2 regions of the Lactobacillus sp. W8172 genome follow, and region 2 is predicted to be linked to the other one. Evidence: predicted binding sites of a transcription regulator. Region 2 holds the regulator's gene; the other holds the start of a gene.
What was found. Region 2 encodes LexA, which represses DNA repair genes until DNA is damaged. Its sites were predicted from a motif close to CNAACANNTGTTNG; they were not measured.

Region 1: a site for LexA is predicted at 3,008-3,021, ahead of xerS (tyrosine recombinase XerS). Genes of this name have one in related genera too.

What each region holds. Positions count from the first base shown of each region.
Region 1 is NZ_JACFPG010000001.1:313,731-330,706, reverse strand. It holds gene H3R21_RS01525 (manganese-dependent inorganic pyrophosphatase) at 1-912, shown strand, start outside; gene H3R21_RS01520 (helix-turn-helix domain-containing protein) at 988-1,347, opposite strand; gene xerS (tyrosine recombinase XerS) at 3,066-4,151, shown strand; gene H3R21_RS01510 (SLAP domain-containing protein) at 4,554-5,534, opposite strand; gene H3R21_RS01505 (DegV family protein) at 6,388-7,263, opposite strand; gene H3R21_RS01500 (MarR family winged helix-turn-helix transcriptional regulator) at 7,337-7,750, opposite strand; gene H3R21_RS01495 (NFACT family protein) at 8,102-9,790, shown strand; gene H3R21_RS01490 (carbamoyl phosphate synthase large subunit) at 9,836-13,012, opposite strand; gene H3R21_RS01485 (carbamoyl phosphate synthase small subunit) at 13,015-14,070, opposite strand; gene H3R21_RS01480 (RluA family pseudouridine synthase) at 14,075-14,983, opposite strand; gene lspA (signal peptidase II) at 14,983-15,441, opposite strand; gene H3R21_RS01470 (formate--tetrahydrofolate ligase) at 15,451-16,976, opposite strand, start outside.
Region 2 is NZ_JACFPG010000001.1:162,776-179,751, reverse strand. It holds gene H3R21_RS00850 (GIY-YIG nuclease family protein) at 1-798, opposite strand, end outside; gene H3R21_RS00845 (1-acyl-sn-glycerol-3-phosphate acyltransferase) at 857-1,471, shown strand; gene H3R21_RS00840 (cyclopropane-fatty-acyl-phospholipid synthase family protein) at 1,570-2,751, shown strand; gene H3R21_RS00835 (FAD-binding oxidoreductase) at 2,915-4,315, opposite strand; gene H3R21_RS00830 (ABC transporter ATP-binding protein) at 4,447-6,237, opposite strand; gene H3R21_RS00825 (ABC transporter ATP-binding protein) at 6,239-7,993, opposite strand; gene H3R21_RS00820 (YneF family protein) at 8,065-8,280, opposite strand; gene H3R21_RS00815 (DUF896 domain-containing protein) at 8,350-8,622, opposite strand; gene lexA (transcriptional repressor LexA) at 8,767-9,390, shown strand; gene H3R21_RS00805 (nucleoside phosphorylase) at 9,660-10,424, opposite strand; gene rplS (50S ribosomal protein L19) at 10,523-10,870, opposite strand; gene trmD (tRNA (guanosine(37)-N1)-methyltransferase TrmD) at 10,984-11,709, opposite strand; gene rimM (ribosome maturation factor RimM) at 11,699-12,214, opposite strand; gene rpsP (30S ribosomal protein S16) at 12,286-12,558, opposite strand; gene ffh (signal recognition particle protein) at 12,644-14,071, opposite strand; gene ylxM (YlxM family DNA-binding protein) at 14,075-14,416, opposite strand; gene H3R21_RS00770 (APC family permease) at 14,622-16,049, shown strand; gene H3R21_RS00765 (C69 family dipeptidase) at 16,112-16,976, opposite strand, start outside.

The DNA of each region.
Region 1 (16,976 bases), 150 kb from region 2:
GGTCACCAAAATCCTGATACAGATGCAATTGGTACTGCAATTGCATATTCATACTTACAAAATAAATTAGGCTATAATACTGAACCAGTAGCACTTGGTGAAGCTAATGATGAAACTTCATTTGCATTAAAGAAATTTGGTTTTGAAGCACCTAGAGTAATTAAAACTGCTGCTAATGAAGTAGATAAGGTAATGTTGGTTGATCATAATGAGCCACAACAAAGTGTTTCTGATATTGACAAAGTGACAGTTACACACGTTGTTGACCACCATAGAATCATGAACTTCAACACAACTTCACCATTATTCTATCTTGATGAACCAGTTGGTTGTACAAGTACAATCATGTATGACTTATATAGATACAATGATGTCGAAATTCCCAAGAATATTGCCGGAATTATGCTGTCAGCAATTATTTCTGATACTTTGCTATTAAAGTCACCAACCACTACTGATAAGGATAAAAAGGCTGTTGAAGCTCTGGCTGAAATAGCAGGTGTCGATTACCAATCTTACGGCTTAGAAGAACTAAAGGCTGGTACGAACATTGCTGATAAGTCTGAAGAAGAGTTAATTGACCTTGATGCTAAGAGCTTTGAACTTAACGGTCAAACTGCTCGTGTAGCTCAAATTAACGTTGTTGATCTTCCTGAGGCAATGGAACGCAAGGACAGCTTCTTGAAGGCAATGGAAGATGTCTCAGAAGCTGAGAACTATGATTTATTTATGTTGCTAATCACTAATGTACTCGATTCGGATTCAAAGGCACTTGTAGTAGTAGGAAATGATAATGCTAAAGCTGCTTTTGAAAAGGCATTTGGTAAAGTTGTTGATTCTGAAATTGACTTACCAGGTGTTGTTTCTCGTAAAAAGCAGGTAGTGCCTCAATTAACAGAGGCTTTTGAATAAGAAATTTAAAATAGTAAAACAAAAACGAGCTAGGTAAAACTAGCTCGTTTTTGTTTGATATTTAATTTGAAACAATTATTCTTTATTTATTTCTTTAGCTAAAACAATAAAAGATTTACATACTCGTTCAGCTTTTTCTGGAGACATCTTTCTTAATTCATTAAGAACTTTTTTGATAAATACAGGTGTATTATCATGATGATTTTCGACTTTAACTTCTTTAAAGCGATAAGCATTCATAATGATGTCTGGAGTAGTAGTGTTCAGGGCTCTAGCAATTGAGTCGAGTTTCTGAATACTAATATTCTGATTCTTAGTACGTTCAAGACGTGAAATAAAGTTAACTGACAAATCGCTTAACTCAGCGAGATCCTCCTGCGTCAGTTTCTGTTCGCGTCTACGACGGCATATTTCTTTTCCTAAATTTATACTCATGGAATAAATTCAACCCTTTCAAAAATATAATTCCATCTTCCATAATAACAGAACAATTATAGAATTAAAAATTAAAACAATAAAAATAATGAACAAAACAATTTAACTAGTAATGTAGCTAAAGCCACAGATTAGCAAAATTGTTTTTTAACTATACCCCAGATAGTATTGTAGGACAAAAACAAAAAAAAGCAAATAAAAAGGGCTAAAAAAATAAACCTAAAGTGAAGAGATAAAAGCTTGCAAATAATAGTTTAAGTCACGAAAATAGGTACTGCCAATGCTATTCAAAATTTCTCTAAAACCAGTTTTTGGACAGTTAATAATAATATATAAACTAGAAATAGTAAATACAGAAAAAGCTTTTTATAACCATTTATTAGATTTGAAACCCAAAAATAAAAATAGTAATGAAGTAGCATCGTTGACGCACTTAAATAAATAACGTTCAAAAAAGCAATGCGCTAATTCACCAATATATACTGGTTAGAAATTGTCGCTAAACCCATAGATCAACCAACTAAATCAATCTGTGTCTACTTGAGCTTTTTTAAGCATTAACAGCTCATCATTTTATTTTTTTAAAATGAATAGTGGGAAAAAAGAAATAAAAATAGAAATAAATTGAAAAGTAGGTCTTATGATTTTTATATGTATAACTTCGTATAATATATATTATGTAAAGTTAAATATAAAAAACTGAAGAGAATATTATTTATCAGTGAGAGCATTACCCGTGTATTTAAATTACTAGTACTAGCATCAAACTTTTTTGTTAAGCAAATGTTTGAGTTCAATTGTCTAAAAAGATCAGTTTAATAGGACCAAAATACTTTGTTTACGGATACTATCTTCTGCTGTGCTGTTAGAGTGATTTTAAGCGCGTTAAAATCATTTTTGCTCGATAACTGATCAACTGATCAAACCGATTAGATGATTCGGCAGAATTTTCACTCAATTAAGGTAGAAAAACGATTTTTGAACAAAAGTAGAAAATTGTCGAAATTCACTATTCAGTTAATTATATCTGTAGAGAAATTAGGGCGTTTATTCCTTAAAGGATCCCATATGGTCAAATATTCAATTTGGGTCAAAAAATGAAGTGACTCAACTATTTTTTGAGTTGCTATCATTAAAACTATAATTTTAATGATAGGTATAAACGTACACTATTAGTTGTTAGTCAAATTTATTTGAGTTTAACTTGTTTAAAGTTGTCAAAACAAGTTAAACTTTTTTATCAAAAATTTTATCGCGTATTTAAAAAGCTAATCTTAGGTTTAAAGATCAGCTTTTTAAATTCTTCGTAGCAATTCAAACTGGTTCTGCGGTAAAAATACAAAATGTCAGTTCGATTTAGATAGATTTGCGGACAAGTTAGAGACGTGAGCAAATGCCTAATAAATCATAGGAAACCACCAATAAAATAGACTTTACTTCATGAAATAGATAAAAACCGCCCCTTTTCTCTAGTGTTTTGATAACCTAAAGTAAATATTCCTTACGCGTCAAGCTATATGATGGTTGAGATGAATTAATTTGTTAGGATGTACTTTATAAAATAAATGCTATGTAAAGTAGTCTGACTATTACTCACTCCCCCATCCTTCTGCTCCCCCAGTTACAAAATAGGATTAAATCACTCTTTTTAGCAAAAAGACAAACATACATTCCGTTTTTGCTTTATAATGATTAAAAAGCATAGTTAGGAGAACTACGTGGAAACTAAAAAGTACTTAGACCTTATTGAAGAAGAATTGAAGAAAATGCCGGATTTTGTTAAAGAGTATAATTTTGGTACCAATCACTCTTTAGCAACCTCTTACCAATATTTGACTGAAATCAGGCGTTTTTTTGATTGGTTAAGGCAAGAAGGAATATCTGACGCTGAAGACAACCAGCATATTACTACTGATACTTTGGCTAATCTTCAGCGTAACGACATAATGCTTTATATCAATTACTTGGGGCATGTTAAAAATCAGCAGGGTAACTTGAACTCCCCCACTACAATTAACCGCTCAATCAATGCATTGCGCTCTTTATTTAAGTTTTTAACCATCACAGCCGACAATAACAATGGTGAGCCTTATTTCGAAAGAAATGTTATGTTGAAGATTGACTCACTTAACAATACAAAAACGTTAAACTACCGCGCACATATTTTGGAGTCTCATATGTATACTGGTGATTTAAAATATCAGTTTTTGGATTTTATTGATAAAAATTTTGAAAAGCAGTGCAACAAGCATGCCCTGCCATCTTTTAAAATTAATAAAGAACGCGATATGGCAATTATTGCCCTTATTTTAGGAACTGGAATAAGAGTTTCTGAGTGTGCAGGAATTGACTTAGCTGACATCAATTTAAAGAAAGCTACACTTGATGTAACCCGAAAAGGTGGTCAACGCGACAGCGTGCCAATTGCAAAGTGGACGATTAAGTATTTGAACAGTTATCGAGAAATACGTAAGAAGCGTTATTTTGCTGATAAAAAGCAGAATGCCTTTTTCCTTACCAGATGGCATGGTCAAACTAAGAGAATTACAACTAGTGCAATTGAAAAAATGGTTAATAAATACTCTGCAGCGTTTGGCCATCCGTTAACACCGCATAAGTTGCGTCATACGCTTGCCTCCGAACTTTATGGGGTAACTAAAGATCAAGTGCTCGTTGCGCAACAATTGGGCCAAAAAGGCACATCGGCAACAGACTTATATACGCATGTTGACCAAAAGAAACAGCGTGATGCTTTAAATGAAATTGCTAATGTTAAAAATCAAGGAGAAAAAAAGCTGGATTAACTATCCAGCTTTTTTTATGTTAGTCACAAATAACTTGCCAATGCGGATCATGTGCAGCCTTTAAGCACATTTTTACTTCATCTGCAGTAGTATCATTTACTGATAATGGTGGAAGATGATCAACGTCAAAATAATCATATTCGGTCGTTTCAGTGTTTACAACGAATTTACCGCCAAGTTCTTTGCAAAGGAAAACCTCATGTTATATAGGGGTTTGTTTGATCAATACGCAGTTAGTTGTAAAGCATAGATATTACTTGCAGATACATTGCCTATTCAATTTAAGCATTTGACATTTCCCTTAGTTGGGAAACACTAGGATATGAACTAAGTAAGGGAAATGAGAAAAAAGCAAGAAAGCTTTAAAATTTTCTTGCTTTAGCTTATTTAAAACAATTATTACTATTTACTAACTTCTAATTTAGTAGGCTCCAGTTGCTTTCCCCACATAATCTTTGTATCAGAAGCCTTTATGTAGCATTCATTACTTCTCTTTTGATCAATATTTAGATATTGATCGGCCAAACGGTAGAATGGTACAGTTTCACCTGTTACTTTATCCGTAATATTAACCATAGAAGTTACTGTAACGCCATCCCCTTTATGATAAAGTGGCTTATTATCTTTCTCTATTATTTTTTCACCTTTTGTGTTATATAAATACGCATCATTGACAAACAACACCCGAGTATAGTTAGTGTACTCCGGTAGGAAGTGTTTAACATTTTTAACGTTATTCCGATTTATAAAATCATTTGACCCTTTCAGTCGATAAAAATTAGTGCCTCCATTGTATCCGTCACCTTTTTCGGTAAGATCAAAAATATTTGCTTGTCTATCTAAGGCGACTTTTTGACCAATTTTTAGCTTTTTAGAAGTTTTATTACCTTGATTATCATAAACAGGTACATTGGTTTGTGATGACCATGCTTTGGTAGTGGTAGTTATTCCATCTGTATATAGCGGTTGCCCATTAATTGCTCCTACATTAACTGCTTTGATATAACCGCCATGACCAATGCTAAAGTATTCTTTACCTTTAATTATCTTATAGGGTAAATACAACCAGTTCCAGTCATTATCATGAAATGAATAACGCTTAACATCTGGATTATTTATTGCTTCAACTGTTCCAGCATACTTAACCTCTGAGCCATTCTTAAGTAAGCCGTTACAGCCAAGATAAGAATATCTTTTTTGCCCCTTCTTGTTATAAACACGGGTTTTGTGATTTAACGTTAACATACCTTCTGCGGCATTTTGAGTTTTCTCCGCGGTCTCTACTGCGTGAACTTGATTTGCCTTAGTTATTAAAGTAGCTGCAGATGTTGTTGCCAATAATCCAGCCGCTAAACTAATAAGTATTTTTTTAGTTTTCTTCATGATATACCTCATATTATCTTAAAAAATTAACAACTATGTACTTTAGTATCTAATTTTAGTAGTTATTTTTCTTGATGTCTAATTACTTAATTAAGCAAAAATGAAAAAACGGTTACTTTTTAGTATCTACCGGGATAAAAGATTATCTCCCACTAATCAAGTCACTAACTATTAGCCTGTATATCTACTACTGTTATCATGCTAATAACAAAAAAGAGATTCATTCGTAAGCATTGACACAATGGCTAAGGACTAGAATTTTAGCCCTAAAACTATTAATAACTGGAATGCAATCCTATCGGATTTAGGACTAATACGTATATTAAATAGGTCTTACACAAGCTCAAAAATTCAATTGCTCCTAACATCTAACTTTACTATCGATACCACAAAAGACTATTATCTATTCTCCCATGACTATGAAATAAAGATAAAAAGGGAAATCTAGTAGCATAAATAGGTTTTATTGGACTAATTTATGATGTATTCAGCAAAAAAGTCAATATTTACCAGATAATAAACGAGAATGTTCATACTAATCAGAAAAAATTGATATAACATTGTGCATAACAACAACCAATATACCAAATAATGACACCTTAGAACTTCTAAAAGATTTAAGTGGTTCTATTAAAGTTAGTGAGTTTTAAAAAGTCTATTCAGATAATAAAACTATCCTCTATTAAATGAACTAATTTTTTAAACTAAAGCAACTTAACATAATGTTTAGATTAAGTTGCTACAAAGCACAAAGCCACAGGGGTAAAGATTGCACCAAATAGTCTTGCTACAGCAGGCTTATTTGTTTATTTACCTCAAGTTACAAAAAAAGCAGCCTATAAGCTGCTTCTACTTAGCCCAAATCAATCTTATCAATATCAATCATCCAGCCAATTGCAAACGATTTTTCACCTAAGTGCGTAGCAATTACCGGACTAAAAGTAGTGACAGAATAATTCTGGTTAGGGAACTCTTTCTCTATCCACTCTTTAGCTTCATTGACCTGCTCACTATCATTTGAGTCAATAATGAAAAGCTTGATTTTATCTTTATAAGGTAATTCATCAATTTTTTGAGTGGTCAGCTTTTTAATTCTTGAAAAAGCACGCTTCATTGAGCGAATTTTCTCAAATGCAACGATATTACCGTCCTTAAAAGTTAACAGTGGTTTGATATTAAGCATTGAGCCGATAAATGCACCAGCATTACTTAAACGACCACCTCTACTAAGGTTATTCAAGTCATTAGGAACAAAAATTTCGTCAATTGTGGAACGAATTTTTTCAACTCGTTCAAGGATGGTATCGAGATCTAACCCATTTTTAATCATTCTTGAAGTGGCCAAAACCAAATCACCTTGTAAACGAACAGTCATTCTTGTATCAATTGGATGTAGATTATATTTTGGATGATTCTCCGCAATATTGCATAAAGTATGATAAAACCCAGAAATACCACTGGATAAAGTAATCGCAATGATTGCTTCATAGCCTTCATCATGTAATTCATCGAAAAGCTTAATCATATCGCCAATGCTTGGTTGAGAAGTCTTGGGAAAATCAGCCCCTTGTCTTTGCATTTCAAACAATTGATCAGGTGTGATATTGATATTTTCCAAGTACTCTTTTCCACCTATGATAATTGGAATAGGAACAACAACTATATTGTTTTCTTCAGCTTCTTTTTTAGTAATAACGCTAGTACTATCAGTAACCAATGCAATTTTCATCTAAATAACCTTTCGATTCTAATCTGTACAACATAGATGAATTATAGCATAAAAAAACAAGTGGTTCGACTTTCTATTTAAGTGAATTCTTCTCTGCTTTTTTGACTAGTTTATTAAACATACTATTAAAAACTGAGATATCTTTATCAGAAAAACCAGCAAATAAGTTTGCTTCGATCTCTTTCAAAGAACTTTTGAGTTCTTTGATTTTGGCAATCCCTTTTTCATTAAGAACAACAGTTTTACTAGAATCATTTTCTGAGCGAGTAATAATTACTAATTCAAGCGTTTTTTTCTGTTGTAGCTGTCTGCTCAATGTGGAAAGAGAGATTTTAAGCTTGTCAGCTAGGTCACCCATTTTGAGGGCAGTATTATTATTCTTGCCAAAATATAGCAGAATACGCGTTTGTGAAAGATTTAAGCCACATTTTTTACTAATAGTTTTTTTAATACTTTCTGCAATTGTACTAAAAGATAAAATATCCATTTAACTACCTTTTTCTTATAAAGCAACAAATAAAAACAATTTCCTGTTAATTCAATTTGTTAAAACGACCATCAGCATGAATGATATATGCCAAGCCGTGAAACAAATGAACCATATGTAGCAACCAAATTGCTACAAAAGCTGTTATATTATTTTTAGCTTATAGTTATGTAGCAATGATAACCATAAATCTATATTACCAGTATATCTGCTTTTTGCAATAAATAATTTCGTAAGGTCCATTAGTTAATATAGTAATACTAGTATCTTATTTTCAGGTTGAGACTACTTTCTTTAGATACTTATTTGTAAATAATTGGTATAATAGAAAGCGTATTTTGAGGTGATATTATGGCATTTGACGGATTGTTTATTCATAGTCTTTTAGAGAGTATTGAACCAGTTTTAACTGGTGGCAGACTCTCTAAAATTTACCAGCCTTTTGATCAGGATCTGGTTTTAACTTTTCGAAAAGAACGAAAAAACTACCAATTACTTATTTCTGCAAACGCGCAGTATCCACGCTTCTATTTAACTAAGCAATCAATAAGTAATCCTGATAAGGCACCTACTTTTGTTATGGTGTTAAGGAAGTATCTTGAAGGATCAGTGCTTCAAGGAATTGATCAAATTGGCGTAGATCGAATTGTAAACCTGCGTTTTAGCAATCGAAACGAGCTTGGCGACCAAGTTAAACTAGTCTTATCGATTGAGTTAATGGGACGACACAGTAATGTTATTCTTTATAATGAACATGATGGTCACATTATTGATTTGCTAAAACGAATTAATCCTGATGAAAATAGGGCTAGAATGTTGTTACCCAAAGCTAAATATGAACTTCCACCATTGAATCCTGGTATTAATGGCTTTGAGTTAACTGAAAATGAATTTAATAAGCAAAAGTCAGAGCAAGAACCGCTAGCTTTTGCTCGCCAAATTGGTGGACTTGATCGTGATGATAGGAATGAACTAACCGGTTATTTAGAAGATGATTACTCTTACTCATCTTTTTCAACTTTTATCGGTCAATTTGATAAAAGTGGAGCATTCATCTTACAAACTCCGGAGCATAAACAAAAAATATTCTCATACCTCCCCTACCATCTTGACTTAACTAAGGAACGCTCATATTCGGACATTAATGAAGCTCTAGAGGACTTTTATCTTGATCAAGCCAACCAGGATTGGGTTAAGCAAAAATCTGGTCAAATAGAGCGTCTAGTAAAGAATGAGCAAAAAAAGTTGACCAAAAAAATTGGTAAACTAAATAAGCAATTGGATTTAGCTGAAAATTCTGAAGGTTACCGAATTCGAGGAGAAATTCTTAATGCCAACTTAAATCAGGTTAAACCAGGTATGACGAAAATCGAATTACCTAACTATTACGAAAATAATCAGCCGATTGAGATAAAGCTTGATGCTGCTCTCTCTCCTGCTCGAAATGGCCAAAAGTATTTTACGCGTTATAAGAAGCTTCGTGATTCAATTAAACATGTCAAGGAACAAATTAAAATTGCTCAGGATAATTTAGCCTACTTTGATTCAGTACAAACTGCAATTGATAATGCTGAACCGCAAGATATTGACCAGATTACAGATGAGCTAACAGCTCAAGGCTATTTGAAAAAGCCACAAAAACAAAAGCGGAAGAAGAAAATATCAGAACGAAATTTGAATAAGTTTAAATTGTCTTCTGGAAAAACAGTCTTAGTTGGTAAAAACAATTATCAAAACGATTGGCTAACTTTAAAGAAGGCAAATAAGACTGACATCTGGTTTCACGTTAAGAATATTCCAGGTTCACATGTCATTTTACAGGACGACGATCCAACTGATAAAGATATCGTGGAAGCAGCTGAAATTGCGGCTTACTTTTCAAAAGCTAAAAACTCAGCTCACGTGCAAGTTGATTATGTTCAAGATAAGCGTGTAAAGAAGCCAAATGGTGCAAAACCAGGTTTTGTAATTTATACTGGGCAAAACTCAATAGAGGTAACCCCAGAAGAAGAACGTGTTTTAAGTAAAAGAATAGACTAAAAAAGAGGATAATCATTTATCCTCTTTTTGCTTAAAGTTAAGTTTTTAAATTGGTTGAGTGGTTAGTGACAAAGATTCAAGAACCCTTAAGATTAATTCTGTTGTTTCAATACTTGAAAGTACCGGAATATGAATATTTAAAGCTTCATCGCGAATTCTTGTTGCATCTCCGCTAGCTGAATCAGATAAATCGGTAATATTAACTACCATGACAATTTTTCGTTGTCGTATTTTGTCTAAGAGACTGTTTGAGTCCGAATGAATTTTACTTACCACTCCGGTAGTAATCCCCGCTTCAGCCAAGCAATTAGCTGTTCCTTCCGTGGCAATTATCTTAAAACCAAGCTGATAAAAGCGTTTAGCAAGCTCAGTCGTTTTCTTTTTATCGGCATCACGTACTGACATGAAAATTGTACCAAAACTAGGAATATAAATACCACTTGCTTCGTATCCTTTATAGAGTGCCTTAGACAGTGCAGTATCACGTCCCATAACGGATCCAGAAGATTTCATTTTGGAGTCAAAGGTGTTCTCACTGTGATAGTCGATGTATGAGAATACTGGCATTTTAACATAAATGAAGTTATTTGAGTGCCATAAGCCTCGTTCATAATCTAGCTCATTTAAGTTTTTACCAGTTAAAACTTCAGTAGCACATGCTGTAATGTCCTTACCCAATGCCTGGGTTAAAAAAGCGACATTGTGGCCAGCATATGGCTTTATCTGTAACAAGTAAACATTGTCTTTAACAATTAAGAAATGAAGTGTAAAAATTCCCCGTAGTTTAATTTGTTTTATTAAATCAGTGGTATATTCAGTCAAACGTTTTTGGTCTCGTGTAGACAGATTTTGTGGTTTAAACACAGCGATTGAATCAGAAGCATGAGAACCACTTTGTTCTAAGTGCTCGATAATACCCGGTATAGCAACATTTTCACCATCTGATATGGCAGTGATTTCATACTTATTGCCTTCAATAAAATGTGACAATGAAATTTTGGATAACTGATTTTCATTTAAATACTTTTCCAAAGCCGGCTTATCATAAACAACTGCAGATTTTTGCTTTACACCTTGGCTATTGAAACCACCAATTAAAAGTGGAAAATCATTTTCTTCGATAAATTTTTCTCCAGCTTTTTGATCTAAAGTGGTTATCATTTGGGTTTGCCTTAGTGAGTCTAATGAAGAATTTAAGACTTGCTCAATTCGATCTTTGGGATTAACGTCTCCCGTTCCTAGAATACTCAAGCCATTGTTCATCAATCTTTTTGCTAAGCCACTAATTTCTTTGCCTGAAAATTGAAGGAGAACTTCTTTAATCCCTTCTTTCTCGGCAATATGAACAATATTTTCAACTGTGATAGGTTCAAAATAGACTTTATCAGCTTTTTGATAGCTGGTAGCAACAGATTCGTCATTATTGGAAATAATGACAGTGTCATATTTATTATTATGTAAAGTATCTATTGCATGACTTACCATGTAATCAAATTCACTAGTAACTGATACCTGTGAAGGCAACATTCCAACGATTAGGATTTTCTTTTTTGAATCTAACTGGATTGATTCATCTTGTACGCCGAAAGCACTATAAAAAGCATGCACCTTTGGTTCATAAACACCAGCCGAACCGTCTATTTGCAAATAAGCTGGCTTTAATTGGAGCCGTTCGATTCGCTTCTCTACTTCTTTTAAATTGATTCCAGTTAAATCTGAAATTAACAGGTTGCGGAAACCTCTCTTTTTTGCTTCGATTAACAAGTCGTCAGTAACTTCTTCTTCGGCTAATTGACGACCAAGATGCGCAAGATGTTCAAATTTTTGATAATAGACTGGATGGATGCTGATGATTTTTTGCAATTCCTGGTATGTAAAGCCTTTAGAGATTGCAGCTAATAACTTAATTAAGTGAAGTTCATCAGGATGAAGTAAATCTTCAATAATGTCCTCGTCACTTTTTGCTATTTCTTTGCGGAACTCATTAATTGCAATTTTGACATTAACGGTTGAAGCTAAACCTTTTAGAAAAGCTGATTCAAAATTTTGGCCAATTCCGATTGCTTCCCCACTGGCTTGCATTTGACTACCAAGTTGATAATGATTAGTGTCGGACTGAGTTAATGACCAGAATGGTAACCTGATTGCTATTTTATCCTGTGCTGGCTCAATCGCTGCGTTGAGGCCAGACATTGGATCTGTGATTTCATTTAGATGGTAACCGATAGCTACTTTGCAAACAACATAACCTAAACTATATAAGCCAATTCTTTGTGACCAAATTGCGCTACGAGTTAGTCGTGGTTTAATGGACAGGACGCGCACAGCAAAATTGGTACCATTGTGTTTGACCGCGAAGTGAATATTCAAAATACCAACAATGTTCAAATTTGCGGCAATTTTTTTGGCGATTTTCCTTAAAGTTTGGACTTGGTCATTATTAAGCGTTAAAGCAGGCATTACTGCGGCTGAATCGCCAGAATCAATGGAAACCGGTTCAATATTGTCTGCCAAACTAGTAAACAAAACGTTACCATTACTATCACGGATAATATTGAGAATGATTTCTTCCCAATTAGAAAGATCTTCAGTTAAATAGTAGCGATTTTCAGGAAAGTCTTCATTTTGACGCTCCTCCTTAAGATAGTCTGCAATATCTTGCGCATTATCAAAAAGTATTTTTTTATCGTTTAAGTACGGCTTTTCCTTAATTAACAGAACAGGATAATTAACATGTTCTGTTAATTGCTTTTCAATTTCATTTGCAGTAAGCCCAGATAATTTTAAGTATCTGCTGGCTGAAATTCCGTTTTTAGTTAAAAAAGCGGTCATCTTCTCTTCTGTATTAACTTGAAGGGTCTGCTCATTGATTGTCAGTAACCGAATACCCATTTGGGTTAGAATGCCATCACTTACCAATTCTCGTGTAACTTTTATTCCCATCGTGGAGCCATAAGCTGAGATAATAGCACTCGGCTCTTCCATCCGAATAATCCGTTTTAAGAAATCCAATGTCATAGGCTCAAGGTAAGTTGTTACTTTGGGCTGTTTGTCAGTTGAAACTGTTGCAGGGTTTGGATTTACCAGAACAACCTGAATATCATCTTCAACTAGTGCTTTGATTGCGTCACTAATTAAAATGTCGGTTTCAGAAACACTACCAATTAAGGTCGGGCCTGATCCAATGATGAGTACTTTATTTAAATCATTATCTAAAGGCATAATTACACCATCATCTTTATAAAACTGTCAAAAATTTCCAGTGCGTCTAGGCTACCAGGAGCCCCTTCTGCATTAAAAGCGGTCGCAATTACCTTTTCTTTTTTACTACTAAAACCAGCTATTAGATTACTATGTAAATCAAAATATGATTGGTCAAGTTCTAGTTGAATACTAGCAGGTGCGACTAACTGGTCAATGTTCATCGCAGTTTGCCAAATTTTGTTTGAATGTTGCTCAATTACTGGAAAATTAGTTCCATTGTAAGTCCTGGATAAGTTGACAAGATCAAAATTTAAATAATCACTCAACGCCAAAAAGCCTAAGCCAATTCCCCATAATGGAGATTGACCATAAAAGGCTTCAAAAATAGGGCTAAGAGTAGGACTAACTTCTTCAACTTTCCCAGGGCCGCCTGACACAATGATACCATCTGGCCGCAAATTTTTAATATCAGGTACGGAAACGTCATATGGTAAAACGGTTGCGTTTATTTTTCTCAAAGACAATTCGCGCAGCATTGAATGCTTCAAACCCAAATCAATGATTGCTACAGTCTTACCAACATTTGGTACAGCATACGGATTTTTAGTAGAAACACTTGCAGACTTATTCTTTGGTAGAACTAAGGCTTTGATTTGATCAAAAGCATGTTCATCGTCAGTATCCATAATTGAAGCTTTAATTGTTTTTTCTTTAACTAAGCGATGGACAAGAGCCCTGGTATCAATATTCGAAATTGCAGGAATATTCTTTTCCTTTAAAAAAGAATCAAGATCTTGAAAATTTTCACTATCAGAAATATTTTTAGCCACATCGTTGACAATAATGCCTTTTACTGTGGGATTAATACTCTCATAGTCAATAGCATTAATTCCGTTACTACCAATCATAGGGGTAGTAAAAACCAGAATCTTACCAGCATTGGTCGGATCTGTTAACGCTTCTTGATATCCAAAGTTGCTCGTTTGAATTGCTAATTCACCAGTTGAAATAATTGAGGCGCCAAAGCCTTCTCCAGCAAATGAACTACCATCTTCAAGAATTAAAAATCGCTTCATTTAATCACTTAGTTTCTCTTAGTTCGGTTAGTTTCTGAGTAAAAATTTTTGGAGGATCAACTTTGAATTCTAGCCACTGATTTGTTTTAGGATGATTAAAGCCTAAGACTGCAGCATGTAAAAATTGACCATGCCCTTTTAAGGTATGATGCGGTCCATACAACGGATCGCCTGCTACTGGGTGCCCAATATACGCTAAATGAACCCTAATTTGGTGTGTCCTTCCAGTTTCAAGTTGACATTGAATCAAACTATAATTTTGAAATTGTTCTAAAACCGTAAAATGAGTAACAGCATTTTTACCAGTTTCAGTTACAGCCATTTTCTTTCGATTAAAATGATCTCTACCAATTGGAGCATCAACTAAGCCCGAATTTTCACCAAAATTACCATGAACAATTGCAAGATATAAACGTTTATTTGTTTTGTGCGCTAATTGTTCTTCTAAACACTCACGTGCCTGAGCATTTTTAGCAATCATTAATAAGCCTGAAGTATCCTTATCAATTCGATGAACTATCCCAGGTCTAAAACCTTCAGGACTAGCTGCTAAATCTTTGGTATGGAACAACAATGCATTGACTAATGTATGATCGGGATGTCCCGCTGAAGGATGAACGACCATGCCTTGCGGCTTATTAACCACTATAACGTCTTCATCTTCATAAACAATGTCCATTGGGATATTTTCCGGATCAATTGATAATGGTTTCAGTGCAGGAACATCGACAACGATATGATCGCCTTGTTGAACTTTATACGAAACTTTTTCGTTAACGCCGTTTACAAGAATATGGTTTTCTTTAACCAGTTCCTTGATTCGTGTGCGTGATAAAGTGCTTATTTTTTCAGCAATAAACTTATCTAAACGTTCATTTTCGTTTGCGACTTCTAATTCATATCTTTCAGGCATTAGTTTTTATCACTTTCATCAAAAAAGAGTAGGTAAATAAATACCAGAACAATACCAACAGTAATTGCAGAATCCGCAAGATTAAAAATATTAAAGTGAATGAAATCGACTTGAATCATGTCTATAACATATTTCAAATGAATACGGTCAATCAAGTTGCCAATAATACCACCTAAAACCAAAGCAATACCAAACTTAAATAATTTGCTATGAACATTGGCCTTAAATAGATAGTAAAGGCATACAAAAATCGCAATGGCACTGATAATGTAAAAGAGCCACATTTGACCGGTCAGAATATTCCAAGCTGCTCCACTATTTTGAAGATAATTAAAAGATAGAATGCCAGGAATAATCTGATGGACTTCACCGACTTCATAATTAGTGGCGATAAAATGCTTAAGAACTTGATCGCCGCTAACGACAACCGCAGTAATAATAAGGTATAAAAAACTCATACTTTAAACTTAGAATAACCCGCTAATTTTACCGTTATTGTCAACGTCAATATCAAGTGCTGCTGGATGTTTTGGTAATCCTGGCATATCTAAAACATGTCCAGTAGTAATCACGATAAAACCTGCACCATTCTTCAAACTTGCACCTTTGACATGCAAAGTGAAATCAGTCGGAGCGCCCAACAATTTTTGATTATCAGTAAACGAATATTGTGTTTTAGCAATGATAACGGGTAGTTTATCCTTCCCCATTTTTTCTAATTCGTGAATGTCACGTTCAGCTTTTTCGGTATATTCAACGTTACTTGCGTGGTAGATCTTTTGTGCTACTTTTTCAATCTTAGTTTTCACCGGATCATCATCGTTGTAAGTTGATTGTAAGTTGGCTTGGTTTGAGTTTGCTAGGCCGATAACTGCTTGAGCAGCTTCTATACCGCCCTTAGAGCCTTCTTCATGATAGTCAACTACTATTGCATCGATTCCTTGCTCTTTAACCAAATTTTGCAACAGCTCAAGCTCTCTTTCTGTGTCCGTAGCGAACCGATTAATCAAGACGATTACAGGTACATTGTAGTTACGCATGTTGTTCATATGACGTTCTAGATTTTTAAAGCCTTCGCGTAAAGCATCAAGATTTTCTTTGTCTAGATTGTCTGTTGAACCTTCTGCTTGATATTTTAGAGCACGAACAGTTGCGACAACAACGCTAGCGTCTGGCATCTTTTCTAAGTGCTTTGAAACAAAGTCCATAAACTTTTGTCCGCCCAAATCACTACCAAAGCCTGCTTCAGTTAATGTGTAATCACTTAAGTGAAGAGCCAAGTTTGTTGCCATCACGGTATTAGCTCCATGAGCAATGTTGGCAAAAGGACCACCATGAACAAGTGCAGGTGTGTGCTCGATTGTTTGAACTAAGTTAGGCTTAAGAGCATTAGATAGCAGTGCAGCAATTGCGCCTTCGAAATGAAGATCTTTTACGTAAACTGGCTGATCATCTTTAGTATAACCAACTAGCATTAAACCGATACGTTTCTTCAAGTCGTTGATGTCAGTTGCTAAACACAAAATGGCCATTAATTCATTTGCAACCGTGATTGCAAAACTTGATTTATGTTCAACGCCGTTAAATTTTGAACCTTGGCCAATTGTAATATTACGCAAACTACGGTCGTTTACATCTATTCCACGCTTAAGCAAAATACGATCTGGATCAATGTTTAGTTCGTTTCCTTGATAAATATAGTTGTCAACTAGGGAAGCTAAGGTGTCAATTGCAGAAGTCAAGGCATGCATATCACCAGTAAAGTGAAGGTTAATGTCTTCCATTGGAATGACTTGAGCTTGGCCACCACCAGTAGCTCCACCCTTTAAACCAAAAACTGGTCCCATTGAGGGTTCACGTAAGGCAATTACAGTTTTCTTGTGTAATTGATTATTGATAGCATCACCCAAGCCGATTGTCATGGTTGACTTACCTTCGCCAGCAGGTGTTGGTGAAATAGATGTCACTAGGACCAATTTACCTAAATAATCAT
Region 2 (16,976 bases):
CAAAACATAAAAATAGTAACTTTTTCCTTCATCATGTTTTTGCCGCTCTTCATCAGTTTCACGAATTACTTTTTGAATCACAGGTAAAAAATCACCGTTTTCATCATGAACTTCAATCGCATCCCTCAAAACCAAGCCATCTGTTGCCGTGTGCTTAACAGCTTCAATAATAACTAAATTTGCATCATCTCCACGATGAGATACATACGGCTGTACAAATTTGATACTTAAATCGTGCTTTATGCAAAAATATGCAATTTCGTTAAGACGTTCAGGTCGATGTACCATATACATTTTTCCCTTCATCTTAAGAAGATCACTGGCAACCATAATTATTTCTTCTAAGTTAATTAACAATTCATGACGTGCAATTGCTTTTTTAGGATCAGGATTTACCTTATGATTCTTTGCCACTTTAAAATATGGTGGATTAACCACAACTACATCATAAGAATCTTTACGTAAAAATTCAGGTGCATCCTTAACATTTTTTTGATGAACTTGAATACGGTTTTCCATTTGATTTAATTCAACCGATCGCCTAGCTTGTGAAGCAGCCTCATCTTGAATTTCAATTGCATCATACTTAGCTCGATTAAAATATGCCATATAAATTGTTGCAGCACAGTTTCCTGCACAGAGATCAGCAACTTTCGAACTATCTTTAATTGATTCTTTAGCTTCTGCTGCCAGTAATAATGTGTCTAACGAAAAGCTAAAGGCATCTTTGTCCTGAACAATTTTAAGATTATCGCTATACATATAATCAATTCGTTCATTTTTTGACAAATTTACCATAAAAATTTCTTCCTCTCCTCAAGCTCTGTTATAATATTTTACATCATTGGAGGAAATAATGTTTTATCATATCATTCGCCCAATTGCCCGCTTTATTGTCTGGCTACTAAATGGGCATTTACATGTTAATCATAAAGAACGTATCCCAGATGGGAATTATATTTTGGCAGCTCCGCATCGCACGTGGTGGGAACCGATTTTGTTTGCTTTAGCTGCAAGTCCAAAAGAATTCATGTTTATGACAAAAATTGAATTATTTAAATATCCTGTTTTAAATTTCATTTTAAAGCATGCACATGCCTTTCCAGTTGACCGTAAAAATCCTGGTCCATCTGCTCTAAAGACACCTATCAAGGGACTAAAAAATGGGAATTATTCATTAATTATCTTTCCATCTGGAACCAGACATTCCGCCGAACTAAAAGGCGGAACTATTGCAATTGCAAAGCTATCCGGTAAGCCAATTGTTCCCGTTGTTTATCAAGGTCCTCTGACCTTTACAGGACTTCTAAAGAGAAAACCACTTGAGGTTTGCTTTGGCGACCCTATTCAAGTTGATCGAAAAGTCAAACTAACACATGAAAATGAAGCAATGTTAGATAATCAGCTTAAAGAAGCTTGGAATAAGATTGATCAAGAACAGAATCCTAATTTTCATTATCAACCAAAGTAAAAACAGACAAAATGAAAAGATTAAACTTTAATAAGTTTAATCTTTTTTTGTAGTGTTAAAATAATTACGACTGTAATTGAATGGAGGAAGTCAAAAAATTGTTAGAGAAAACATTTTATAAAATGATGTTAAGTAAGTCTTTTCCTTTCCCAGTGAAAGTAACCTATTGGGATGGTAAGAGTGAAGTTTATGGCAATGGCAACCCAAACATTGAAATCATTTTTAATGAAAAAATTCCAGTTAATGAAATCACCCGTAATGCTTCATTAGCCCTCGGCGAAGCATACATGGATAAAAAGATTGAAATCAAGGGCAGTATACAGGAACTTATCCTTGGAGCTTATGAAAGCCCAAACAGTTTTATGCGGTCTAGTAAATTCCGCAAATTTATGCCTAAGCAAAATCATACTGAACAACAGAGTGAAAAAGACGTTCAAAGTCACTATGATATCGGTAATGATTTCTATAAGTTGTGGCTTGACCCTACGATGACCTACTCATGTGCATACTTCAAGGAAGGTAATCAAGACGACCTTGAAAAGGCTCAAATTGATAAAATCAATCACATTCTTGATAAACTACATCCACAAAAAGGTAAAACTCTTTTAGATATAGGTTGTGGCTGGGGAACGCTTATGTTGACTGCAGCCAAAGAATATGATCTTAAGGTTACTGGTGTAACTTTAAGCGAAGAACAATATAAACTTGTTCAAAAGAAAATTTACGATGAAAATCTACAGGATCAGGTAGAAGTTAAGCTAGAAGACTATCGCGAACTTGGCGATCAACAATGGGATTACATTACTTCAGTTGGCATGTTTGAGCATGTTGGTAAAGAAAATCTTGGTCAGTATTTTAATGACGTTGCAAAATACCTTAAAAAAGACGGCGTTGCCCTAATCCACGGAATTACCCGCCAACAAGGTGGCGCTAGCAATGCTTGGATTGATAAGTACATCTTCCCAGGTGGCTATATCCCAGGACTAGATGAAAATGTTCATCATATTGTTGTCGAAAATGGTATGCAAATTGATGACATGGAAATGTTAAGACGCCATTATCAACGAACAATTGAAATTTGGGATAAAAACTTTAACAATCATCGTGATGTTATTCAGAAAAACATGGGTGAGCGCTTCACTAGAATGTGGGATCTTTATTTACAAGCATGTGCTGCCTCCTTTGAATCAGGAAATATTGACGTAGTTCAATATCTCCTAACCAAAGGGCCGTCTGGTAAAAACTTACCAATGACTCGTGATTACATGCTTAAAAATTAAAACAGATGAGTTATAACTCGATTTTAAAAAGATTTAGTTACGTATTTTATCGTAACTAGTCTTTTTTATTTTGAATTAGAAATTTTTGCTAAAAATAAAAATAACCTTCGAATTCAATTATGATATCGAAAGTTGTTTTATTAACTATTTAACTTCTATATTGTTACATCTTAAAAATTTTGCCAGGGTTAACCACTTCATTAGGATCAAACAACTTCTTAACTTGACGTAAAAGCTCAGTGTAGTCGTGACCATAAAAATCTTCATAGTAACCAGCGCGAGCATAACCAATACCGTGTTCGCCGGACATATTACCATCAAGTGATTTAGCTGTCTTGTATAATTCAGAAATTACTTTATCACTTGTCTTAGCGTATTCTTCATCAGACATGTCGTCAGAGCAAAGATAAATATGTAGGTTTCCATCGCCAGCATGTCCAAAGTTTGGAATTCTAATATTCAATTCGTTTTCAAGCTCTTCAATACGATCTAAAACCTCTGGAATGTGGTTAATCGGAACACAGACATCGATTTCATCCATCTTTGGAGTTGACTTTTGAATTGCAAGAAGTAATTCTTCACGACATTTCCAAATTTTCTTAGCTTCTTCTGAATCGGCATTCAATATAACTGCATCTTCAGCTTTAAACTCTTTTACAGCTTCCAATGCTTGTTTCAATTCTGCTTGCCACTCCTCTTCAGTAAATGAATCGAGACCCATGATAATAAAGCCATTACCATTTTTAATTGGGAATTCGTCATTTGCATATTTTTCCCATAAGTTAATCACTTTACGTCCCATAAATTCAACTGTAGTTGGAACAACACCGGAAGCAAGGATTGCTGGAACAGATCTAATTGCATCATTCAAAGTTGGGAAAGGAATAATTGCATTAATTGATTTACGTGGTTTTGGATATAGTCTTAGTGTAACTTCAGTAACAACGCCAAGCGTACCTTCTGAACCAATAATCAAATCTTTTAGAGAATAACCAGATGAAGATTTAACTGCTTTTGAGCCAAACTTATACAATTTTCCGTTAGTTAAAACAACCTTTAATTCGCGGATGTGCTCTCTTGTAACACCATACTTGATTGCCTTTAAACCACCAGCATTTGTGTCAACATTACCACCAATTGTAGCCCAGTGCATAGCAGGTGCTGGCATATAAGTAAAAGGCTTATCAGCAAGATATTCTTCAATATCCTTTAATCTGATTCCGGCTTGAACTGTCATAGTTAACCCATCCGGATCATATTCTAAAATACGGTTCATTTTAACCATATCGAGTGAGATACCACCATCAACAGATAAATTGGCACCCATTAACCCAGTTGAATTACCACGTGGTACCAAAGGAATATGATGATCACTCGCATATTTAACAACATTTTCTACTTCTTGATTAGTAACTGGTTGAATTACTAATTCTGGCATTGCTGTTACTGTTCTAAATTGGTCATGATCCCAATGTTTAGTTGGCTCTGTAACAAAACGTTCAGGTTCTGAAATAAATTTACGTAAATTTTCACGATCAGTATCATTAATTTGATGGTATTCCATTTCAAACTTCCTATTTCTAAAACATAAATATTTTTAATTGTTATTATAATTAATTTACATCTTTGTGTAACCGCTGTCAACGATTGGTGTAAAAGAAAAGCACGGGATAATTAAATAACCCGTGCATAAACTTAATTTTGACTGTTTTGCAACTTATATAAGTTGTAGTAATAACCTTTTTGAGCTAATAATTGTTCATGATTTCCATGTTCAACTATTTTACCATCGTTTAAAACGATAATTTGATCAGCATCAACAATTGTCGACAATCGGTGTGCAATGGCCAAAGTAGTTCGACCTTTTCTTAAACTCTTTAAGGCAGTTTGAATTAATGTTTCAGTTTCAGTATCAACGTTAGCCGTTGCTTCATCAAGAACTAAAATTTTCGGATCAGTGACTAAAGTACGTGCAAATGAAATCAGTTGTCGTTGTCCCTGGCTGAACTCGCTGCCACCTTCACCAACCTTGGCATGATATTTACCGGGAAGATTTTCGATAAACCCGTCTGCTTGAACAGTTTTTGCTGCATTCTTAATTTCTTCATCAGTGATATTTTTATTATAGAGTCTAATATTGGAATTGACATCACCATAAAACATGAATGGTTCCTGTAAAACTAGACCCAGCTTTTTGCGGAGCTCTTCTTTTGGATACTTCTTTATATCTACACCATCAATTAATACTTGCCCCTTGTAGAATTCATAAAAACGCATCATTACATTGATAATTGAACTCTTACCGGAACCAGTATGTCCAACAATTCCCAGGGTTTCTCCTGGATTAACAGTAAAAGAAATGTCATGCAATATTTCATTTTTACCATCATATGAAAAGCTCACATGCTTAAATTCAATTTTACCTTTAGTAATTGTTACGCCTTTTTCAGCTTGCTGCTCAGGCTCAAAATCTGTATTATCAAGGATTCTAAAGATTCTTTTTCCTGCAACAATTCCATCTTGGAAAAAGGTCATTTGATCCATCATATTAGCAATTGGATTGAAAAACTGTGAGATATATTGTGAAAATGCGTAAACCACACCTGCAGGGACAAAAGTCTCACGTAGTGGAAAACCAAAGTACATTAGGGTTAAAGCAAGTGCTATCGAGTAAAGCATACTCGTTAACGGTGATAAAAGTAATGAATTAAGGTTTATCATACTAAACCGAGTTTTCATTAAAGAAGTGTTTTCATGTTCAAAATTATCAGTCATCCGCTTTTCTTGTTTGAATTGCTGAATTAAAGAAACCCCTTCAATTGATTCGTTTAAATTCGTATTAATGCGACTTAAGCGCTCGCGATAATTTCGGTATAACTTTGAACTTCTCTTAGAATATTGCCAAATAATTAGCAATAAAATGGGTAAAAATGCCAAAACAATTAAACCAGCATAGAAGTTAGTCGTAAACATCGCTACTAGAGCGGAAATAATTGAGAAGAATGACATGACTACACTTGAAAGTACAACTAAGAAGTTGCTCAAAGTCATCGTATCGTTAGTAACACGCGAAACGATTGACCCGGCTGGAGTTTGATCAAAATAGCGCATTCCCAAGCTTTGCAATTGCTTATATAATGCTGACCGTAAACTCTCAAGCGATTTTTCAGAACCTAAAGCAAAAAAGTACTCGTAAGTAAACTGCAAAACCGCTTTGATAACTGAACCAAAAGCATATAAGAAACCAGCAAATAAGATGATTTGGGTTGTAACACTCTCTTTGACTAAGTAATTGTCCAAAAAGAACTGCAGTCCGTATGGCAAAAGCATGTTGATTACACTAACCAAAAATGCTCCAATACCCGCAATAATCATTTCATTTTTGAACCGCATTACAAAGCGCATCAAACGCTTGAAGATGCTAATTTGTTCTTTTACAGGTATTTCTTTTGACCAGACAGATTCATAATTACTTTGATCGTCCATCTTATTCACCTACCTTTGCTTCTAATTCTTGGCGTTGCCACATGTCTGCATACCAGCCGTTTTCTGCTAACAGCTGATCATGCGTACCTCTTTCAACAATTTGACCGTCTTTTAGAACCAAAATTAAATCGGCATTCATAACTGAGGTCAGTCTGTGCGTAGCAATTAAAGTGGTTTTACCTTCACGCTCTTTACTTAGTGACTCTAAAATTGCCATTTCAGTTTTTGCGTCAACAGCGGATAAAGCATCATCTAGGACTAAAATTTGACTTTGCTTCAATAAGGCCCGTGCAATTGACATTCTTTGCTTCTGTCCACCAGAAAGAGAAACACCATTTTCACCAACAAGAGTGTTGTAACCACCAGGCATTTGCAAAATATCATTGTGCAAATCACTCTTTTTAGCGGCTGACTCAATCGCACTCTCATCTGAATTTGCATCTGAAAAAGCAATATTCTTTTGAATACTGGTTGAGAAAAGATAATTATCTTGCGGAACATATGAAATCTGACGCAATAAAACATTTAATGGTATTTCTCTAATGTCATGACCATTTAATGTGATTTTCCCATCATATTTATCAAATTCGCGCAGCAATAGTTGAATGATTGTAGTTTTACCTGCTCCAACCTTCCCAACTAGTCCAAGTGTCTGCCCTGTTTTTAGAGTGAAATCAATATTATGCAGCACAGGAATTTGTGGCTCATCAGGATAGGCAAAGGATTTTACTTGGTATTTCAAATCACCTGCAATATCTTGAGCCTGAAGGCTTTGATCAGCATGTTGATCGGTAATTTCAGGTTTTTCATCAAGTAGTTTTTCAACTCGATCATAGCTTGCGCTACCTCGCTCAAGGATATTAAATAGGTAACCAATTGCAAACATGGGCCAAACCATATTCCCGATATAGGCAATAAATGATACAAGTTGCCCAATTGATAAAGCCTTGTGACTAACCAACAATCCACCATAAATAATAGTTATTGTATAGGTCAGTCCAATAAGAAGCGTTCCCAATGGGTCAAATAATGAATCCCACTTAAAGACACGCTTATTGATTTTTATCGTATCATTAACCATGTCATTGAAGACTTCAGTATCTTCTTTTCCTTGACCAAAGGTTTTTAGGACCTTAATCCCGGAAATCGATTCCTGAGTTTTATTGTTTAAACGAGAAAAAGCAGCCTGAGATTCATCAAACGCACCGTATAGCTGATCGCCTAATTTCCATGCCCCCCAGGCAAGAAATGGTAATGGAATAAGTGCAACGATTGTTAACCGCCAATCAACAAATACTATCATTGCGACCATTGTTGTTACACTCATCAAAAGTGAATCAACTAGTGTCAATACACCTTCACCCGCAACTTCCTGAATCGCTGAAACATCATTTGTGGCATGTGCCATTAGGTCACCTGTTCTATGGCGTTGATAGAATGTACGATCCATTTCCATAAAGTGCTCAAACAGTTTAGAGCGCATTTGCAATTCTAATTCGGCTGCACCACCCCAAATTTGACGACGCCAAAAATAGCGGAAAGCATATAAAACTAACGCAGCTAGTACAATGGCTAAGATTAGGGTCGCATATTCTTGCCAAGAAATATGACCTTTATCTAATTGATCAGCCATTAAACCCAAAATTCTTGGTGGTACTAAGTTAATTACTGAAGTCAGTGCTAGAAAAGCAACACCGATTAAATAGCGTTTCTTTTCCTTTTTAAAAAACCAGCCTAACTTAAAAAATATACCCATTTTTCACCTGTCTTTCAAAATAAAAAGGCGGAAGAAACAATCCTCCGTCTGATGTCAATCTAGTTAAGATTTTATTTTTGATGTTTCATCATGTTCATCACTTGGTTTACCTTTTTAGCAGAAGGTTTTTGACCCATTTGTGACATCATGGCAACAATCATATCTTCACTGATTGGTGGATTATCTTTAAAATATTTCTTCATGTATGCTCTAGCACCATAAAAGCCGCCAATAAGACCTATTAGCAGCGCTACAATAATTAATACAATTGCTAATCCTAAATTCATAAAATAATCACCTCAATTTGTCCAATAGTTATATCTTACCTAAAAAATAAGTAAATTAAAAGCTATAAATCAGTCTTTTCTCAAGCCTTTCTTACGCTGTGCTTTTTTTGCTTTTTCGGAAGTTACTTCTTTACCATTTTTATCTACGATAACCAAGTCTTCGACATCTTGTTTAAAGCCAGCACGGAAATTTCTGATAAATTCTTTGTGAAGTTTTTGTCGCTCCTCTTCTTCTTCTTTAGTTAATCCCTGAGCTTCTTTCTTATGGTATAATTCATTGATTCTATCAGTTAGTTTTTTTTCTTGTTCTTCAGTTAATCTTTGTTCATTATTTTCAGTCATTTTTGCACCTCTCATTTGTAAAAGTCTACCTTACTTTTTGGATAAAAAAAAGAATAATTATTTAGAACGCCTGTTTGTATTAGGCAACATTATTTGTTAGAATGTAGTTAATACAAAGAATTAACTAACGAATGGGAGAAAAAAATGACCAATAAGCAAAGTTCTAAGCAACTACAAATTCTTCGTTATATATATGATACCGTTGAAAAACGTGGATTCCCTCCCACTGTTAGAGAAATTTGCCAAGGAGTTGAACTCTCATCAACTTCTACAGTTCACGGTCATCTTTCTAGATTAGAAAGAAAAGGCTTAATTGTTAAGGACGCAACTAAACCTCGAGCACTAGAAATAACAGAAGAAGGCAAAAAGGCACTTGGTGTCAAGCCTACTGATATTCCCGTTGTTGGTGATGTCACAGCAGGTCAACCAATTTTAGCCGTTGAAGATATTGAAGATTATTTCCCACTTCCTCCCGATTTAGCTAATGATGCTGGCGACTTATTTATGCTACGAGTTCACGGCGAAAGCATGATTAACGCTGGTATTTTAAACGGAGACAATGTGATTGTCCGTAAACAAAGCTCTGCTACTAACGGTGAGATTGTTGTTGCAATGACCGATGAAAATGAAGCAACCGTCAAGCGGTTCTATAAAGAAAAAGATCATTACCGTTTACAGCCAGAAAATGATACTATGGCACCAATACTCTTGAACAGCGTTCATATCTTAGGTAAAGTGGTTGGCTTATATCGAAACAACATTATTTAGAAACTATTTATTACACCATTGAAATTTACGAACTAGTTTTATTCGGAATTCAATGGTTTTTTTCTACATTTTTTGAGTCGCATCTAAATAAAGCAGAAATGCAAAATTTGTCCTTTTATCTTTCCACAGCAATTATTAAAATGTAATTCACAATTTTTTGAAGTTATCTCAGTATTGAATGCTGTTATATCAATATTTGTTTTAAACTTTGTGAAATACAGCATGGTTTCACATTGGTTTCACACTTCCATTTTTCACAAAGTTGGAAATTAAATGTTGGCTATAATATTTGCCGCCAAATTAATGGCTGCCTCATGAGCATCCCTGCCCCAGCCTCTTTCATCATGCTTTTCTATGTCTTTAAGAGAATCTGCCGTAAATAATATTTGTGCAAAGTCGACCCCTCTAAATTGTGCACACGCAGCCATTGCTGCACATTCCATCTCTACACAAGAAGCTCCAAATTCCTTGGCCTGCTTTACTTTCTTGACTGTTTCCCTAAAGAAACCATCAGTAGTCCAGGTAGTTACTTCTTCAACCTTAAGACCTTCTTCATTCAGCAATTTTTTGGTCTTAGTTAAAAACTCTGACTTTAAGTCAATATACGTTCCTGGTTTCATATAATGAAAGGATGTGCCCTCGTCTCTAATAGCTTTTGTAGGCACTAGAAAATAGTTCTCTGGTAAATCAACTAAGCAGCCTGCTGATCCTATTGCTAAAATCTGTTTAACACCATAACTTATTAGCCAATCTAATAGCTCTACAGCAGCTGCAGCACCTATTTTTGCCTGACAAAAAGTAATTTTTTGTCCATCTAAATCAACCTCATATATTGGGGTTTCTCCTTCAAAGCAGTCAAAGAACCCAAGATTTTTATGAGGATAACGAGCCAAAAAATCACTGATTACATCAGGAGTTAAGAATGCGAACAGTAACTTAGGCTGAAAACGAAAGTTATTAATCTTTTTTTCATGATCTGGTTCTAAAACCGCCCGCGGTTCAGGATCAAAATTTAACAAAAATGGTTCTTTCATAGTTCTTTTCCTCATTAAAAATATTTTAATGAATATTTTAACATAAACAAAAAAGAATCACTCCTTTACGGAGTGATTCTCTTTTATTTAAGCGTGAATTAACGACGCTTTTCTGCGATTCTTGCAGATTTACCATGACGTTCACGTAAGTAGTAAAGCTTAGCACGACGTACACGACCGTGACGTAATACTTCAATCTTAGCTACTCGAGGGTCATTTACTGGGAAGGTACGTTCAACACCAACACCAGAAGCAATCTTACGTACAGTATAAGTTGCAGCAATACCTGCACCCTTACGCTTGATTACAACACCTTCGAACATCTGAATACGTTCGTGAGAACCTTCAACAACACGTACGTGAACACGAACAGTGTCACCAGCACGGAAGTCAGGAATATCATCACGTAATTGTTCTTTAGTTAATTCTTGAATTAATGGATCCATATTTTTCTCCTTCTTCGGCATTCATCAACGATTATCTACGCCAGCGGAACACCCATAACTATTAGTACATTACAATTGCACCTTTGTTATCTTAGCAAAGAGAGCTTGTAAAATCAAGCCTTTGTGTCTTCTTGTTTAATCTCTTCTAACATGATTTTTTCTTGAGAACTCAGTTCATAATTTTTCAGTAAATCAGGCCGATGCACGTATGTTGCTCGTAGCGACTCTTTATGACGCCATTCATCAATTTTTTGATGATTACCAGAAGTCAAGACAGCTGGGACCTTCATTCCCTCAAAATCTTCTGGTCGAGTATACTGCGGGTATTCTAATAAGCCATGTGCGAAGCTTTCTTCAACTGGAGAAGCTGCGTTACCCAAAATACCAGGTAATAGCCGTACAGTTGCGTCTACCATACTCATCGTTGGTAATTCTCCACCAGTTAAAACATAATCTCCGATTGAGACAGTTTCATCCGCTAAATCATAAACACGCTGATCAAAACCCTCATAATGGCCACAAATAAAAGTCAAATTATCTTCTTTTGACCATTCCTGTGCCATTTTCTGATTGAAAGTCTTTCCTTGTGGAGCTGTAATAATCACTTTACCTTTATTGGCAAGTGAGTCAAGTGCTTTTTTAATTGGCATAATCTGTAAAACCATGCCTGCACCGCCGCCGTATGGAGTGTCATCAACATGATGATGAACATCAGAAGTAAAGTCACGAAAGTTAACTAAATTTAGTTCCCATTTACCGTCTTCAAGACCACGGCCAAGCATTGAAGTTGTTAAAGGAGTGAACATATCCGGAAAAAGTGTCAGAATATTAACTTTCATCTCGCAAGCCCTCCAATAGTTCTACATAAACTTTTTTAGCGTCGACATCGACTTTTTTGACAACATCATCAATATAGGGGATTAAATACTCGTTGCCTGATTCTTCAGTAATTTCCCAAACGTCATTAGCTCCTGGAGTTTCAATTCCAGTGATTTTGCCCAAGTCACTACCATCTTGATTATCAATAACCGAACATCCTAAAATATCACGGTAATAATAATAGCCTTGTGGCAGTTCATGTTGTTCAGTCTCGCTAACAACCAAGATTTTTCCCTTGAGTAATTCTGCTTGCTCAATTTGATTAATCTCTTCAAATTGAATAAGCCAGAATTGTTTAAACGGTCTGCTACTCTTAATTGTCAATTCCGTTTGCGGATCATCTTTCAATGATAACTTGCTCCCAGGAGCAAACCGTTCATCTGGGAAATCGGTAATTTGCGTTACTTTGACTTCTCCAGTTAAACCATGTGTCGTCAATATGCGCGCAACGTCATAAAACTGCATCTTTTCTCCTAAATTTAAACCAAGAAAAAAGTTTGAAGCAAACTACTCCAAACTTTTTCTAACAAATTCAATTATTTGTTGAATTTTGATTCGTGCAACTTCTTCATTAAGCCAGCGCTTGAAAGAAGTGAACGTACAGTATCTGAAGGTTGTGCACCCTTCTTCAACCATTCAAAAATCTTGTCTTCATCAAGCTTCAATTCCTTAGGTTCTGAAACTGGATTGTAGTAGCCTACTTCTTCAATAAAACGACCATCACGTGGCATTCTTGAATCTGCAACAACTATTCTGTAGAAAGGTTTTCTTTTGGCACCCATACGGCGCATACGAATTTTTACTGACATAAATTAATATCCTCCTAAAACTTACGAATAATAATATAGCATGTTTTTTTGAGGGTGTAAAGCTTTTTCCCTTAACAGGTAAAAACTAAGAATGATAACGTTTGACCTTCATTCGCTTCTTCTTATTTTTCTTAAACTTCTTGCCCATTCTTCTCATTGCAATTCTTCCCATTGGTGAATCCATACCAGGAATATTCTCCATTCCTTTTAAATTCCCTTTGGTTATCTTACTCATCATGTCACGAGCTTGCTTAAACTGCTTAATCATTCGATTAACTTCAACAATCGGTCTACCAGATCCAGCAGCAATTCTCCTTCTGCGACTTGGATTTAACAATTCAGGATTTTCACGCTCTTCTTCTGTCATTGAAGAAATAATTGCTTTAACATAGACGATTTGCTTTTTATCAAAATTGACATTTTTTAGCTGAGGGTTATTAGCCATTCCAGGAATCATCTTAACAATCTGGTCTAGTGGTCCCATCTTTTCAACTTGTTCAAGCTGATCAACGAAGTCATTAAAGTCGAAAGTATTCTCCTTCATCTTTTCTGCTACTTCTTCAGCTTTTTTGGCATCGTAATCTTGCTGAGCTTTTTCAATCAGAGTAAGCATGTCACCCATGCCCAAGATTCTGGAAGCCATCCGGTCAGGATGGAATTGTTCAAGGTCAGTTAATTTTTCACCTTGTCCAGTATAAATAATTGGCTTTCCAGTCACAGCTCTAATTGATAAAGCTGCACCGCCTCGAGTATCACCGTCTAATTTAGTCAAAATGACGCCGGTAATATCTAGGCGGCTGTCAAACCCCTTTGCTACATCTGTTGCTGCCTGACCAGTCATTGCATCAACTACAAGCAAAATATTATCTGGATGTGCAACTGCTTTAACTTGCTCAAGCTCTTCCATCAATGGTTCGTCAATTTCTAGTCGACCAGCCGTATCGATAATGACATAGTCATTTTTATTTTGATCAGCCTGTTGCAGACCATTTTTTACAATTTGCGCAACGTCTTTTTCATCCCGCTGACTATAAACTGGAACCTTTAATTGATCACCTATTTGTTCAAGCTGATCAATTGCGGCAGGTCGGTAGATATCGCCCGCAATCAATAAAGGACGGGCTTTTTCTTTTTCAATCAGACGATTAGCTAGCTTACCAACAGTTGTCGTTTTACCGGTACCTTGCAAACCAACCATCATAATAATAGTAGGAATGTGCTTAGATTTGTTGAGTGTTGTGGCACTCTCACCCATCATTTTAGTCAATTCATCATTAACAATCTTAATGACTTGTTGACCCGGATTTAAGCTTTCTTGAACCTCTTTTCCTAAGGCTTCTTGCTTAATCTTTTTAATAAAGTCTTTGACAACCTTAAAGTTAACATCCGCTTCGAGTAAAGCTAGTCTGATTTCACGACTGGCATTATTGATGTCCTCTTCAGAAATTTTACCCTTACCAGATAAATTGCGTAGAGCTTTTTGAATTCTTTCACTTAGATTCTCAAACGCCATGAATTATTCTCCCCTCATTTTGTGCAATAACTCGTTAATATCATTTAAAGCTTGATTTTGCTGTTTTTCTTTAATTGCAATGGAAATTTGACCTAACTTCTCTTCAATCTCATTATAGTCTTTTTGCATATGCAGTTTTTCCTCATAATTGACTAGCAGCGTGCGGCAGCGCCGTAAGTTATCATAAACTGCTTGCCGTGAAACTTGATGATTCAGAGCAATTTCACCCAAAGAAAGATCATTATAATAATAATCTTCAAAATAACTTTGCTGGTTTTTAGTCAATAATTTTCCATAATAGGCGTATAAATCACCTAGGACTTCATTTTTTGTTAGTTCATCCATTGCGTTCACCTTGAACCAGTATAGCAAAAATGCGCGTACTTGACGATCTAGAAAGATGAGTTTACCTAAAAAATCCAATTAAAGTTTCTTGCATTCAAAGATAATAGCTTGTATCATTACGGTGCTATTTTGACTAAAAGGTAAGAATACAGTAATGACAAGCTTTTGCTTGTTAAATTTAATATAACACTAAGGAGATTTTTGTTTGAACTTTTGGAAAAAAATGAATCGGAAAGAAAATCCAGCCATTTATCAGGAAAAAGATGGTCACTTGGTCCGCACTTTAAAAGTCCGAGATTTTTTAGCTTTAGGTGTCGGAACAATTGTTTCAACCTCAATTTTTACCCTACCTGGTGAAGTTGCTGCCCTGCACGCGGGTCCCGCCGTTGCAATTTCCTGTGTAATTGCTTCAATTGTTGCTGGTTTGGTTGCATTTGCCTACGCTGAAATGGCAGCAGCAATGCCATTTGCAGGCTCAGTTTATTCATGGATTAATGTTATCTTCGGCGAATTCTGGGGCTGGATTTCTGGCTGGGCACTACTTGCTGAATATCTTATTGGAATGGCCTTTATCGCCTCTGGGCTTTCAGCCAATTTCCGCGCTTTAATTGCTCCACTTGGGTGGCAACTACCAAATGCGTTAGCTAACCCTTTAGGAGTAAACGGCGGCTTCTTTGATCTCATTGCCTTAATTGCGATTACACTAGCTGCTCTGATTGTTAGTTGCGGTGTATCTAAAGCTTCAAAAATTGAAAATGTTTTAGTTGTAACAAAAGTTCTGGCAATCCTTTTATTTGTTGTTGTTGGTCTAACCGCAGTACAAAAAGTTAATTTCATTCCCTTCGTTCCTTCATACCGGCCTACTAGCCACGGTGCTTTTGGGGGTTGGCAAGGAATATATGCTGGCGTTTCAATGATTTACATTTCCTTTTTAGGTTTTGACACAATCGCTTCAAATTCAGCTGAAGCAGTCAATCCGCAAAAGACAATGCCGCGTGGAATTATCGGTTCCTTGCTTATTTCAGTTGCATTATTTGTTGCTGTTAGTCTAGTTCTTGTAGGAATGGTCCCTTATCAACAATACCTTAATTCAGCAGAACCAGTTGGCTACGCATTAAGACAAACGGGTCATGGCATGGTCGCAGTTATTGTCCAATCTATTGCAGTTCTAGGCATGTTTACTGCTTTAATTGGCCTTTGCTTGGCTAGTTCACGTTTGATATATTCGTTTGGTCGTGATGGGATGCTACCTAAAAAATTAGGAAAATTATCGGCTTCTCGTCGTCCAACATGTTCGCTATGGACAGTTGCAATTATTGCTATCTTTATTTCTGCCTTCATACCGTTTACCTTTTTAACGCAATTGGTATCTGCAGGAACTTTAATTGCCTTTATGTTCGTTTCAATCGGAATTTATCGCTTACGTCCGCGTGAAGGAAAAGATATTACTGATCCAGCCTTTAAAATGCCATGGTATCCGGTTTTACCGTTCTTAGCTTTCTTAGGATCTTTCGCTGTTTTCTGGGGATTAGACATGCAAGCTAAAAAATACATGTTCTTCTGGACCATTATTGGGCTTATTATTTATTGCTTTTACGGAATCAGACACTCAACGATGGATAAACGAAATTAAATAGCATTAAAAAACCTCCTAGTAAAAACTAGGAGGTTTTTTCACTTATCTCTAAAAGTGACTTATAGATTAGCATCCATATTAAAGGTTAGCTTAGACATATTGATAGAATCAATCATCATTTGTGCCCATAATTTTTCTGAACGTTTTCTAGTATATGCAACGGTCTCTTGATTTGCCTTCGTTAAGTAAGCAGTCAATTCAGCTCCAGATTTTTCACCGGCACCTTCAATAACGTCATGTACACGGTGACGATAGTATTGGTTCAGTTCATTCAAGTAATCAGTATCTAACTGAACAAATTGTGGGTAATGACTCTCTACCAACGCTGCAAGTGACTTGTAGTACCACCAAGCGTCATCCATATTGTAATCCATTGAAGTATTGTTATATGAAGGATCAGTATCATTCATATTAGCAAAAAATGGAACAAATGGCGTGAATGTTGGTCCACCAATACAAAGCCACATTACAGCAGCCTTGTCGTCTGGCACATCATTTCTTATTTGTAAGATATGCGCATTTTGAGTACGATTAAGTCCAATTGGACGGAAGCGGTGCTTTTCTTCTTCAGTGCCCTTACCAAAAGGATCATATGGAGTGTTTTGATAATGACTACCTAAAACAAATTCGATATCTTCACGAGTGATTTTTTTAGCAGCACGTCTAATAAATGGCAAATCACCGTCTGTTGGATCTTGTTCAATCTCTGGATTAAAGTACTTTTGACCATACCAAACACGGTTAGTGTTGTAAAAACGATCTTGTTGACTGTAAGTACCAAAAATATGGCGGAAGTTCCAGCCTTCATGATCGACATTCAAATGATGTTCCTCAACAAACTCGCGAATACCGTCACTCCACATGAAGTTGTCAGTATCTTCAAAATCAACTTGCTCAATTGAAACACGATTAGCTGCTACAGCA